3 regions of the Kitasatospora sp. NPDC088861 genome follow, and region 2 is predicted to be linked to each of the others. Evidence: riboswitches for the same ligand, from Rfam matches in the RefSeq annotation. Region 2 holds a riboswitch; each other region holds the start of a gene.

Region 1 (4,389 bases), on a different contig from region 2:
CCGGCCGGGTCGGCGTCGTAGCCGAGCCGGCGGCGGACCACCTCGGCGCGCTCGGCCGGGTCCCGGGTGGCGGCGATCTCGACGGTCAGGCCGAACCGGTCGAGCAGCTGCGGCCGGAGCTCGCCCTCCTCCGGGTTCATCGTGCCGACCAGCAGGAAGCGGGCGGCGTGCCGCACCGACACGCCCTCGCGCTCGACGTACGAGCGGCCCATCGCGGCGGCGTCCAGCAGCAGGTCCACGACGTGGTCCTGGAGCAGGTTCACCTCGTCGATGTAGAGCACGCCGCGGTGCGCCTTGGCGAGCAGCCCCGGCTCGTACGCCTTGACGCCCTCGGCGAGCGCCCGTTCCAGGTCGAGCGAGCCGACGATCCGGTCCTCGGCCACGCCGACCGGCAACTCGACCAGCTGGGCTGGGCGTTCGGACGCCGAAGGGCGGTCGTGCGGCCCGTCCGGGCACTGCGGGTCCGGAGCGGCCGGGTCGCAGGCGAACCGGCAGCCGTCGACGGCCGCGAGGGTCGGCAACAGGCCGGCCAGCGCGCGCACCATGGTCGACTTCGCGGTGCCCTTCTCGCCGCGCACCAGCACGCCGCCCACGGCCGGCGAGACCGCGTTGAGCAGCAGTCCGAGCCGCAGGTCGGGCATGCCGACGATCGCGGTGAACGGATAGCGGACGTCACTCATGCATACTCCCCAGGTGCCCCGGGCGCCAGGAACGGCAGCGATCCGGCCGCCGGCACCCCGCCCTCGATCAGCTTCCACAGCGCGTCGGTGTCCGCGTGTTCCTCGATCAGGTCGCCCAGCCGGTCCAGCCGGGCCTCGCGCGCCTCGGCGAACGAGGTGTCCGGCGCCGGCACGAACGCCCGGCCCGCCAACGCGGCGACCTCGCGCAGGAGTTCACGGCGGAAGCCGTCGTTCTCCAGCGCGCCGTGCCAGGTGGTGCCCCACACCGGGCCGACCCGGCAGCCGTCCAGGCCGTGCCCGTCGTCATCGGAGAAGAACGGCTCGCCCCCCTCCACGGCCACCACTCCGTGGTGGATCTCGTACCCCTCGACCCGCTGCCCGTACGCCGTGCCGGCCGGCCGCGCCAGCACCTTCTCGGCGCCGAACCGCACGTGCGTCGGCAGCAGGCCCAGGCCCTCGACCGAGCCGGCCCCGGACTCCACCTCGTCCTCGATCCCGCGCGCCAGCATCTGGTAGCCGCCGCACACCCCGAGGACCGGCAGCCCGGCCGCCGCCCGCGCCTTCAGCGCCGGCTCCAGGCCGCGTTCGCGCAGCCAGGCCAGGTCGGCCACGGTGGCCCGGGTGCCGGGCAGCACCACCAGGTCGGCGTCGGCCAGTTCCTCCGGCCGGGTCACCCAGCGCACCAGCACACCGGGCTCCTGCGCCAGCGCGTCCAGGTCGGTGAAGTTCGACAGCCGGGGGAAGCGCACCACGGCCACCCGCAGCACGTCCGCCCCGAGCGGGCCGCGGCCGTCCACCCGGTCCACCACCGTGGACAGGTCCAGCGAGTCCTCGGCGTCCAGCCACAGGCCCGGCAGCATCGGCAGGGTGCCCAGCACCGGACGGCCGGTCAGCCCGTGCAGCATGTCCAGGCCGGGCGCCAGGAGCCGCGCGTCGCCGCGGAACTTGTTGACGAACCAGCCCGCCACGTGCCGCTGGTCCTCCGCCGACAGCAGTGCCAGCGTCCCGTACATCGCCGCGAAGACGCCGCCGCGGTCGATGTCCCCGACCACCACCACCGGCAGCCCGGCGGCCGTCGCCAGGCCCATGTTGGCGATGTCCCGGTCCCGCAGGTTGATCTCGGCGGGCGAACCGGCGCCCTCGCAGACCACCACCTCGTAGCGGCGGCGCATATCCGCCAGGCACTCCAGCGACCGTTCCAGCAGGACGGGCTTGCGTTCGCGGTAGTCCAGCGCGCCCACCTCGGCGACCGGCCGGCCCAGCAGCACCACCTGGCTGCGGCCGTCCGCCCCCGGCTTCAGCAGCACCGGGTTCATCGCCGCCTCCGGCTCCACCCGGGCCGCCTGCGCCTGCATCGCCTGCGCCCGGCCGATCTCGGCGCCGTCGGCGGTGACGAAGGAGTTCAGCGACATGTTCTGCGCCTTGAACGGCGCGACCCGCACCCCCTGCCGGGCCAGCCAGCGGCAGATGCCCGCGGTCACCACACTCTTGCCCGCGTCCGAGGTCGTCCCCGCGACCAGCAGTGCGTTGCTCATGCCCTTCCCCTCCACCGTGTCGTCAGCAAGCGCAGCGCGACGTGCCCCGCGACCGTCGTACCCAGGGCCAGCGCGCCCACCCGCCGGGAGAGCACGCAGGCCCGCTCGATGTCGTCCGCCGTCACCGGCCGCAACTCCGCGCCCAGCACCGGCCGGTGTTCCACCCGCTCCCCGTACTGGAGGGTCCCGCCCAGCCGGACGCCCACCGCGCCCGCGAAGGCCGCCTCCGCCTGGCCCGCGTTCGGGCTCGGGTGCGCCGAACCGTCCCGCCGCCAGACCCGCCAGGCCGTTTTCGGCTGCGGCGCGGCGGCCACCGTGAGCAGAGCCGTCAGCCGGGCGCCCGGCCAGCCCGCCACGTCGTCCAGCCGGGCCGAGGCCCAGCCGAACCGGGCGTACCGCGGCGAGCGGTGGCCGACCATCGCGTCCAGCGTGTTCACCGCGCGGAACGCCAGCAGCCCCGGGGTGCCCGCCAGCGTGCCCCAGACCAGCGCGTTCACCACGGCGTCCGCCGTGTTCTCGGCCACCGACTCGACCACCGCGCGGGCGATCTGAGGCCCGTCCAGCGCGCTCGGGTCCCGCCCGCACAGGTGCGGCAGCCGCTCCCGCGCGGCCGCCAGGTCGCCCGTGGCCAGCGACCGGCCGATGGTGCGCGCCTCCCGGGTCAGCGAGGTGCCGCCCAGCACCGTCCAGGTCGCGGCGGCCGCCAGCGCGGCCCGGCCCAGCGGACGCCGGCCCACCGTACGGTCCAGGGCCACCGCGCCGGCCGCGACCGCGCCGACGCACAGCGCCGTGTACCCGGCGCCGGCCACCCGGTCGTCCTGCCACACCCGCCGCTCCAGCCGGGTCGCCGCACCGCCGAAGACGGCCACCGGGTGGCCGCGCCGGGGGTCGGCGAAGCGGGCGTCCGCGGCGAAGCCCGCGGCGGCGCCGAGCGCGAACGCGGCGGCGCGGGTCAGCGGGCGCACGGCGGGTTCGGCGGAAGGCCGCGTGGGGTCCGGCGGGGCGGGGCAGCCTGCATCGCGTGCGTGTCCTCACTCAGGGTCCGCGCCCTGGATCGACGTACCGGGGGCGAGAGTCTCCTGGCTTCCGGGTCGGACACACCCCCGGGCCTTCCAGCGGCTTCTGACGGTCCGCCGTGGCAATGTTCCGAGCGTGCTCCCCGGTGACAGTGGCGGGACCGCGCCGGACTCGCACCGGCTTCCTCTGCATGCCTCCGTTTGGCCCCAGGATCCCATCACGCGGCCGAACCGGGAGTCAACCGAGGTCACGGAGGGGTTGGTCACACCTCGGAGCCCCGTCGCCACCTCCGATCCGCCCGCCCCGCCCTGCCTGACGCCCGCCCAGCCCGAGGCCCCGCTGTGCCCCGGACGGCCCAGCCCGGTGGCCGCCCGCGCGGCCCCCCGGTGAACTGGTGCCCGGACACCGCCCGGACACCGTCCGGTCCAAGACCAGCAGAGCGGGGAGCGATATGCGTTGGGGAACCGCGGCCGTCGTGGCGGCCGCCGTCGTCGGCGCCGGGGCCGCCGGGGCCGCCGTCCTGGTGATCGGCCGCCGGGCCTCCGAACGGCTGGTCCACCCGGCGAGCGCCGCCCGGGAGTCCGGCCCCGTCCTGGTGCGGAGCCTCGCCGCGGGCCGGATCACCTTCAACCGCCGCCCCGAGAGCCTTCGCCCCGGCCACTGGGCCGTGGAATGGGACGACCACGGCCACGCCGTCGTCGAGGAGGTCCTGCACAGCGACGAGAACGGCGTCACCCGCCGCCTCGTCCGCGCGGACCGGGGCACCCTCACCCCCGGCACCGAGGTCCGCTTCACCCCCCGCGTCCACCTCGGCGACCCCACCGAGGCGCTCGGCCTCCCCTTCACCGACACCGCCGCCGACGGCGAACTCGGCGCCCTCCCCGCCTGGCGCCTCGACGGCAAACGAGGCACCTGGGTGATCCTCGTCCACGGCCCCGGCGCCGACCGGCAGCAGACCCTCCCGGTCCTCCCCGTCCTCGACCGCCTCGCCCTGCCCGCCCTCGCCGTCACCTACCGCGGCGACCAGGGCGCCCCGGCCTCGCCGGACGGGCTCGGCCACTTCGGCGAGACCGAGTGGCGCGACGTCGAGTCGGCGGTACGGCTCGCCCTCGACAGCGGCGCCGGCCGGGTCATCCTGTACGGCTGGTCCCTCGGCG
Region 2 (4,389 bases):
CGCCACCCGGGCCACCACCGTCCACCTCGGCGACACCGTCTCGCTCCGCTACGGCAACTGATCCGGAGACCCTGGCCGTCCTGGACGCCGGGTACGAGCCAAGCCACGAAAGCGACGAACTGACCTGCCGTCAGCTCTCCGGTGCACGGAGCGGCCTCCACCGGGCCCACCGGCGGGCCGAGCCCGCACCACCCGACGCCGGCGCCCCAGGCCACCCTCTTCGCGACCCGACGGTCCCCCAACTCGCGGTCCGCCTGGGGGACTTCTGGGGAACGGGACCTGGCCGGTTTGCAGCCTGGACTGCGCGGTCGAGGTGCGGTTTGCTCATCACCGACCAGCCCTACAGGAGGGCCGGGAGGAATCGGGGAATCACATCATGACCCGTTCGATCAAGGCGCTCGCCGCACTCGCTCTGGCCGGGGCATCCGTCGTCGGCGTGACGTCGCTGGCGTCCGCCGACCCGAACCCGTCCAACATCGGTTCCTCCCCGCAGTGGGTCCGGCTGAGCACCAGCCACTCCGCGGGCGTCTACACCGCCGCCGACGCGGGGTCCGGCAAGTACAACAACATCACCCTCGCGCCGGGCGACTCGGCCTGGGCGGACTGTTGGGTGGCCGGCGGGAACGTCGGCAATGACGGCGACGTCTGGTACCACACCACGTGGGTGTACCAGTACGGTGTGGTCACCCCCTCGGGGTCCTCCTGGACGTTCGCACCCTACGTGGACGGCGCGGCGATGTTCCACAACGTGCCCGGCCTGCCCCACTGCTGAACCACCCGATGACCCACAGCGGCCCCGCGCACCGACCCCGGCGCGCGGGGCCGCTCGCACAGCTGCTGACCGAACAGCTCGCCCGGCGGCGCCGAACGTCCCGCACCGTCTGAACTCTGAACCGCCGGTGCCCCGGCCCCCCTTCCGGAGGGGCCGGGGCACCGGGGTGTCTCCGGAGGTCAGGGCGCGGTGACGCCCGGCTGGGCGCCGGCGCCGAAGGACCAGCCCTCGACGTCGCCGGGCGCCGGGTTGTAGCTGCCCGCGCCGAGGTTGCTGTACGACCAGGGGCCGCCGTGCTGGGCGTGCCAGTACGACCAGTAGGCGCTGCCGGTGGGGTTGGCGCAGGTCGTCGGCAGGGCGTTGATGGTGCAGACGAAGCCCGGGTAGCGCGGGTGGAAGGTGTACGCGAACCCGGCGCCGGTCAGCGCGGCCAGGCCGCTGGCCGGGTCGCCGGGTGCGCAGCCGGTCTGGATGCCACCGCCGACGGCGGTGAAGTCGACCACGACGGTGACGCCGGTGGTGCCGTCGCAGGCGGCGGCCCGCGCCTGCGGGGCCTGGACGACGGAGGCGCCGAGCAGTCCGGCGGTGAGGGCAGCGGCGGCGGCGATCGACCCGAGGGTGCGGCGGGCCGGGCGCGCGGGCGCCATGGTGTCGGTCATCGGAGCTCTCCTCGCGGGGTCAGCGGGTGGTCGCCGGGCAGGCCGGCACGGGCGCGTCCGGGCGGGCACCGGCGGCGGAGAGGGTGGCCAGCGGGGTGCCCGCGAGGCCGAGGACGGCCTGCGCCGTGGCCCGGGCGCCGGTGGCCGGGTTGAAGCCGGTCGCGTCGTAGGCGACCGCCCCGCGCACGCCCGGGTCCGTGGCGCAGCCCTGCTGGAGCTTGACCAGGCTGCTCCAGCCCTTGAGGCCGGCCCCGAAGCGTCCGCCGGCCAGCAGCGCCTGCGTGGCGAGGCCGGTGGTGTTGGCGTTGGACGCGGCGGCCCCGGCGGCCGAGAAGCCGCCGTCGGCGTTCTGGTGGGCAGTCAGCCAGCCGAGTCCGGCGTCGGCCTTGGCGGTGCGGCCGGTCGCGGCGAGGGCCTGGGCGGCGAGCGCGGTGGCGTCCGGGTCGCTGGCGCAGGTGGCCTGGCCGAAGGCGACCGGGTACCCGCCGTCCGCGCACTGGCTGTTGGCGAGGAAGTCGACGGCCGTCGCCGGGGCCCCACCGGCCGTGCGGTGCAGGGCGATCACGGCCAGGGACTGGCCGAAGGCGTTGCTGTAGTCGCCCCACTGCGAGCGGTCGGAGAACCGGCCCTCGGCGGTCTGGAGCGAGCGCAGGCGGGCCGGCAGGTCGACGCCGCCGAAGGCCGTCGGGTTCCCGCCGCGCACCTCGACGGCGAGCAGCAGCTTGGCGGTCGCGCCCGCGTAGGCCTCGGTGGTGCCGTCGCCGAGGTAGCCGCTGATGACCTCGGGCTTGGCCAGCCAGGCGGTGGCCTTCGTGGCGGCCTGGTCGGAGCTGTGCGAGGCGGCGAAGGCCAGCACGGCGTCGATGGTCAGGCCCTGGTCGGGGTAGGCGGTCCCGTTGAAGACGGACTCGAAGTGGTCGCCGTCGACGAGTTGGCGGGCGAGCCAGCCGCCCGCGGCGGCGTCGGGGCGGACCGTCGGGGACGAAGTCGCGGCGGCAGGTGCCGCGTGGGCGGCAGCGGCCGCCGGGAGGACGGTGGCGAGGGCGAGCGCGGGTATCGCGAAGAGGCGCAGGGGGCGTCGGAACGAGGACACGGTGGGCCTTTCCGGGCCCGCACGCAGGGGCCCGGAGGACGGCGGCAACAAGCCGGGCAGCCCTCGGAGCTCCGGCCCGCAGACCACGACGGGAGGAGGGGACGACACACCTCCGCCGCCGGGTACTCGGGCTCGCCGCCGACATCGGATCGGCGGCCTACCGTTGCGGGTCAGCGCCGGATTCGAACCGGACTTCCCCCAGCGGCGGAGTCACAACATGACGGCCCATCATGGCGAGACGGAGAAGTCCCGGTCAAGGGATCGTCCGCCGCATCGCGCCACATCGCGCCGCGAACCGCTCGGACCGTCAGCGGTGAAGGAACTCCGGTGGGCGCTTCTCGGCGAAGGCCGCCATGCCCTCCTTCTGGTCCGCCGTGGCGAACGTGGCGTGGAACAGTCGCCGTTCGAAGCGGACGCCCTCGGCGAGCGTGGTCTCGTACGAGCGGTTGACGCTCTCCTTGAGCATGACGGCCGCCGGGGTGGACATCGCCGCGATCGTCTCGGCCACCGCCAGGGCCTCGGCCTGCAGTTGGCCCGCCGGGACGATGCGGGAGACCAGGCCGGCCCGCTCGGCCTCCTCGGCGCCCATCATCCGGCCGGTCAGACAGAGTTCCATCGCCTTCGCCTTGCCGACCGCCCGGGTCAGCCGCTGCGAGCCGCCGATGCCGGGGATCACGCCGAGCTTGATCTCCGGCTGCCCGAACTTCGCGGTGTCCGCCGCCAGGAGGACGTCGCACAGCATCGCCAGCTCGCAGCCGCCGCCCAGCGCGTAGCCCGCCACCGCCGCCACCACCGGCTTGCGCAGCGCGGCGAAGCGGTCCCAGGCGGCGAACCAGTCGCCGAGGTAGGCGTCGACGAAGTCGAGCGACTGCATCTCCTTGATGTCGGCGCCGGCCGCGAAGGCCTTCTCGGAGCCGGTGATCACCAGCGCGCCGATCTCCGGGTCACGGTCGAACTCCGTTGCCGCCTGCACGACTTCGTTCATCAGCAGGGTGTTGAGCGCGTTCAGCACCTTGGGCCGGTCGAGCGTGATCAGCCCCACCCGGCCCTTGCGCTCGACCAGGATCGTCTCGTAGCCGGTCACTTGCCGTCCTCCCGCAGGGTGGTGATGATCGCCGAGAAGTCCAGGCCGGCGCCCCCGTCGGCCTGAGCGAAGTCCGCGTACAGCTGTGCCGCCCTGCGTCCGAGGTCCGTGGGCAGGCCCGCGGCGTCGGCGGCCCCGGCGGCGAGTCCGAGGTCCTTGGCCATCAGGGCGGCGGCGAACCCGGCCGCGTAGTCGCGGTTGGCCGGGCTGGTCGGCACCGGCCCGGGGACGGGGCAGTTGGTGGTGAGCGCCCAGCACTGGCCGGAGGCGGTCGAGGCGACGTCGTAGAGGGCCTGGTGGCTGAGCCCGAGGCTCTCTCCGAGCACGAAGGCCTCGCTGACCGCGATCATCGAGATGCCCAGGATCATGTTGTTGCAGATCTTCGCGGCCTGCCCCGCTCCGGGGGATCCGCAGTGCACGACCTTGCGGCCCATCGCCTCCAGCACCGGTCGGGCCGCCTCGAAGTCCGGCTCGGCGGCTCCGACCATGAAGGTGAGGCTCGCGGCCGTGGCACCGACCACCCCGCCGGAGACCGGCGCGTCCACTGCCCGGTGCCCGGCGGTCACGGCCAGGTCGTGCGCCGCCCGGGCGTCCGCGACGTCGATCGTGGAGCAGTCGACGAAGAGCGTTCCCGGGCGGGCGGCGGGCAGCAGGTCCGCGTAGGCGGCCAGCACGTGCCGGCCGGCCGGCAGCATGCTGATGACGACGTCGGCCTCCCGCACCGCCTCGGTCGCGGACCGCGCCGGACGGACGCCGCCCTCCTCCGCCCGCCGCAGCGCCT
Region 3 (4,389 bases), on a different contig from region 2:
CGAGCAGCTGCTGGACGGCCCGGGCGTTCGGCGAGGCCTGCGGATCCCGGGCGAGCAGGTCCCGGCCGACCTCCGGCGGCAGGGTGCGGCCGGGGAGGCCGACCGTCACCGGGACGCGGGCGGGCCGTTCGCCGTCGGCCCGGCCGTCACGCTGCAACAGCGCCACGGCGCCCGCGGCGACCACGACCCCGGCCGCGGCCAGGACGGCGGGCCTGCCGCGCAGGGCTCTGGGCAGGGCCACGGACCGCTCCTCCGGTTGCTCGCCGGCACCGGCCCAGGCGGACACAACCGGAACACTCGTGCGAATGACTGCCCCGAGAGCCTGCCACACTCCCCCGGCACCGGCGAGCGAACCCGCCGGGGCCGGGGTGCCACGGCGGATCAGCCGGCCGCGGCGGCCCCCGGCGCACCCGGCGCGGCCGCGGACGCGGCCTTGGCGCGCTGGAGCAGCTGGCCCTTCACGTGCTCGCCGAAGCCGACGGCCGCCGCGGTGGCGGTGGCGTCGGCGGTGTCGCCGCCCTTCGCCGAGCCCTCGACCGTGAAGTAGGCGTACCGGCCCAGGGTGTTGTGCGTGTTGGTGCAGCCCGGAGTGGCGCAGAAGGCCGGCGCGCCCGGCGCGACGGCGCCCTTGAGGTGGCCGGTGTAGCTCTTCATCGAAGTCTCGGCCTGGATCTTGTGGTCGAAGACCGCGACGCCGACGGTCACCGCGCTGTCGCCGGAGACGTAGGTCGCCCGGAGCACCTTCTGGCAGCCCTGGTCACCGAGGACCTTGCCGAGCCCGCCGGTCGTCGAGTTCCCGTCCCAGCAGGGCGAGTCCAGCGAGACGAAGGTCCGGTTCCAGGTGGCGCCGTTGACCGTCACCTGGAGCGCGGAGAACAGTGCCCCCGCGTCCTGCGGCGCCGGGTCGGTGGCGGCCTCCCAGATCGGCTTCGACGGGTCGTCCGGCGCTCCGCCCGGGGTGCCGGACGGGTTCCCGCCCGGGGTTGCGGCGGCACTCGGCGCGGCACTCCGGGCGGCACCCGATGCGGCGGAGGACGGCCGGTTGGAGGCCGAGGCGATCGGCCCGGCGACCGGCTTGTCGCCGCCGCCCTTCGTCAGCAGCACCGCCCCGCCCGCGATCAGGCCGCCGACCAGGACGACCGCGACCGCCACGCCGAGGGCCCGCAGTCGGCGGCGGCGCTTGCCGTCCGCCGCGTTGCGGTCCGCCAGCGCCTCCCAGTTCGGCTCGGCGCGCTGCGGCGCCTGGGGCTGCGGGTACGACTGCGGATGCGGCTGGGGGTGTGCCTGGGGATGCGGCTGGGGGTGCGCCTGGGGGTTCGGCTGCCACTGCGGCGGCAGCTGCTGCCCTGGCGGTCCCGGCTGCGGCAGCGGAGGCTGCCCCGGCGGACCGGGCTGCGCCACCGGCTGCGCGGGCGGCACCGGAGGCCCGTACGAGGCCGGCGGCGGCCCGAAGCCCCCGCTCGGCGGCAACACCGGACCGGGCACCACCGGCGGCTGCTGACCGTGCGCGTCCCCCGGCCCGGTGGGAGGCGTTCCCTGCGGACCCTGCCCGGGTGCGCCAGTTCCGTCGCTCACGCGCCCCCTCGCTTCGCTCGATGATCGCTTCGCGAAACGCGCCCCTCGGCGCTTCGCTCGCTCATGCGCCCAGATCGTAGGGCATGCCCGCGGCAACCGGTCCGCCCGGTGACCGTTCCGTATCGAAACCAGGACGCCGGGGCCCGGAATCAGGGCGCCGGGAGCCCGGATCCGAGGCGCCCCAAGGCCACGACCCGCCCCCTCCCGGCACCACCGGTTATCGCTCCGACACACCGCGCCGTACTACATGTGGGGTCGCATCAGAGAGACACCACTAGATGTATGCTCAATCCTGCTGTCGATGCAGGGGAACCCGGTGCGAATCCGGGACTGCCCCGCAGCGGTGAGCGGGCGGCTACCAGTAGCCGCCCCGCGAGTCCGAGTACCTGCCGACGGTGTGCGCACGGGCCCTCCCGCAGAGGCCGCGCCAGCACGAGAACTACCTTCCGGGCCTCGCGGGCGGGCCGGGGACGCCACTGTCGCGCGACGCTTCCTGCGTACGTGCCGTGCTCCCCTGCCCCGAACGGCCCGGTACCCCCCGATCACCGCCGCCGATCGCCGCCAGGAGAGAGCGCCTTGACCACCGCTGCCTCAGCCACCCTGCCCGCCCAGGGCACCGGCCCCGCCCCCACCGACCCGACGGTCTCCGACCCCGGCGGCGCGCTCCTTCGGCTGCTCACCGACCGCAGCGTCGATCTCCCCCAGGTGGACCCCGGCCATGTCGCCGCCGCCGCGCTGCGCGGCCGCCACGCCGGCTCGGACTTCGCCGAGCTGCGCGGGCTGGCCGTGGACGCCGCCGCGTCGATGATCGCCGAGGACCCCCAGTACTCGAAGCTGGCCGCCCGGCTGCTCGCCCTGGAGATCGTCGACGAGGCGAACAGCCAGGGCTCGCGCTCCTTCGCCGCCTCGATCGCCGTCGGCCACGCCGAGGGCCTGATCGGCGACACCACCGCCGCCTTCGTCACCAAGCACGCCGCCGCCCTGGACGCGCTGATCGACGCGCACGGCGACGACCGCTTCGAGTACTTCGGCCTGCGCACCGTGCAGTCCCGCTACCTGCTGCGCCACCCGATCACCCGCAAGGTCATCGAGACCCCGCAGCACTTCCTGCTCCGCGTCGCCTGCGGCCTGGCGGTCGGCGACAGCGAGCAGTCGGTGCGGGAGGTCGCCGAGCTGTACGGCCTGATGAGCCGGCTGGAGTACCTGACCTCCTCGCCGACCCTGTTCAACTCCGGCACCCGGCACCCGCAGATGTCGAGCTGCTACCTGCTCGACTCCCCGCTGGACAACCTGGACTCGATCTACAACCGCTACGCGCAGATCGCCCGGCTGTCCAAGCACGCCGGCGGCATCGGCCTGTCCTACTCGCGCATCCGCTCGCGCGGCAGCCTGATCCGCGGCACCAACGGCAAGTCCAACGGCATCGTCCCGTTCCTGCGCACCCTCGACTCCTCGGTCGCCGCCGTCAACCAGGGCGGCCGCCGCAAGGGCGCGGCCTGCGTCTACCTGGAGACCTGGCACGCCGACATCGAGGAGTTCCTGGAGCTCCGCGACAACACCGGCGAGGAGGCGCGGCGCACCCACAACCTCAACCTGGCGCACTGGATCCCGGACGAGTTCATGCGCCGGGTCAACGCCAACGAGGACTGGTCGCTGTTCTCCCCCGCCGACGTGCCCGAGCTCGTCGACCTGTGGGGCTCCGACTTCGACGAGGCCTACCGCAAGGCCGAGCTGGCCGGCAAGGCCGTGCGCACCATCCCCGCGCAGACCCTGTACGCCCGGATGATGCGCACCCTGGCGCAGACCGGCAACGGCTGGATGACCTTCAAGGACGCCTCCAACCGCGCCGCCAACCAGACCGCGCTGCCCGGCCGCACGGTGCACTCCTCGAACCTGTGCACCGAGATCCTGGAGGTCACGGACGACTCCGAGACCGCCGTCTGCAACCTCGGCTCGGTCAACCTCGGCGCCCACGTCGCCCCGGGGGCCTCCGTCGACGACCTGCTCGGCGCCATGGACTGGGAGCGCCTCGACGCCACCGTCCGCACCGCCGTGACGTTCCTCGACCGCGTGGTGGACATCAACTTCTACCCGACCACCGAGGCCGGCACCTCCAACTCCCGCTGGCGCCCGGTCGGCCTCGGCGTGATGGGCCTCCAGGACGTCTTCTTCAAGCTGCGGATCGACTTCGACTCCGCCGAGGCCGCGCGGCTGTCCACCCTCATCGCCGAGCGCATCATGCTCACCGCGTACGAGCGCTCCGCCGACCTGGCCGAGCAGCTGGGTCGCCACGAGGCCTACGGCGAGACCCGCGCCGCCCGCGGCGAGCTGCACATCGACCACTTCCCGACGGCCGCCCCGCAGTGGGCCGACCGCTGGACCGCGCTGCGCGCCCGCATCGCCGAGACCGGCCTGCGCAACTCGCTGCTGCTGGCCATCGCGCCGACCGCGACCATCGCGTCCATCGCCGGCGTCTACGAGTGCATCGAGCCGCAGGTCTCCAACCTGTTCAAGCGCGAGACGCTGTCCGGCGAGTTCCTCCAGGTCAACCCGTACCTGGTGCGCGAGCTCAAGGAGCTCGGCGTCTGGGACCAGCAGACCCGCGACGCCCTGCGCGAGGCCAACGGCTCCGTCCAGGAGCTGGGCTGGCTGCCCGCCGAGGTCCGCTCGCTGTACCGCACCGCCTGGGAGCTGCCCCAGCGCGCGCTGATCGACCTGGCCGCGGCCCGCATGCCGTACCTCGACCAGAGCCAGTCGCTGAACCTGTTCATGGCGGCGCCGACCATCGGCAAGCTCAGCTCGATGTACGCCTAC

What was found. A riboswitch is a leader RNA that binds a small molecule or an ion and turns the genes downstream of it on or off. The one in region 2 is predicted to bind cobalamin.
Region 1: it holds a riboswitch for cobalamin, as region 2 does, so the genes downstream of both, ACIP37_RS16130 (cobalamin biosynthesis protein) here and ACIP37_RS20235 (peptidase) in region 2, are expected to answer to the same signal.
Region 3: it holds a riboswitch for cobalamin, as region 2 does, so the genes downstream of both, ACIP37_RS17400 (ribonucleoside-diphosphate reductase subunit alpha) here and ACIP37_RS20235 (peptidase) in region 2, are expected to answer to the same signal.

What each region holds. Positions count from the first base shown of each region.
Region 1 covers NZ_JBIVJF010000007.1:262,013-266,401, forward strand. The annotation lists gene ACIP37_RS16120 (putative cobaltochelatase) at 1-680, opposite strand, end outside; gene ACIP37_RS16125 (cobyric acid synthase) at 677-2,215, opposite strand; gene ACIP37_RS16130 (cobalamin biosynthesis protein) at 2,212-3,180, opposite strand; cobalamin riboswitch at 3,288-3,420, opposite strand; gene ACIP37_RS16135 (alpha/beta hydrolase family protein) at 3,684-4,389, shown strand, end outside.
Region 2 covers NZ_JBIVJF010000011.1:107,074-111,462, forward strand. The annotation lists gene ACIP37_RS20220 (hypothetical protein) at 1-61, shown strand, start outside; gene ACIP37_RS20225 (hypothetical protein) at 377-772, shown strand; gene ACIP37_RS20230 (flagellar hook-length control protein FliK) at 952-1,431, opposite strand; gene ACIP37_RS20235 (peptidase) at 1,451-2,524, opposite strand; cobalamin riboswitch at 2,624-2,745, opposite strand; gene ACIP37_RS20240 (enoyl-CoA hydratase) at 2,832-3,608, opposite strand; gene mmsB (3-hydroxyisobutyrate dehydrogenase) at 3,605-4,389, opposite strand, start outside.
Region 3 covers NZ_JBIVJF010000008.1:245,683-250,071, forward strand. The annotation lists gene ACIP37_RS17390 (glycosyl hydrolase) at 1-241, opposite strand, end outside; gene ACIP37_RS17395 (hypothetical protein) at 382-1,419, opposite strand; cobalamin riboswitch at 1,841-1,984, shown strand; gene ACIP37_RS17400 (ribonucleoside-diphosphate reductase subunit alpha) at 2,176-4,389, shown strand, end outside.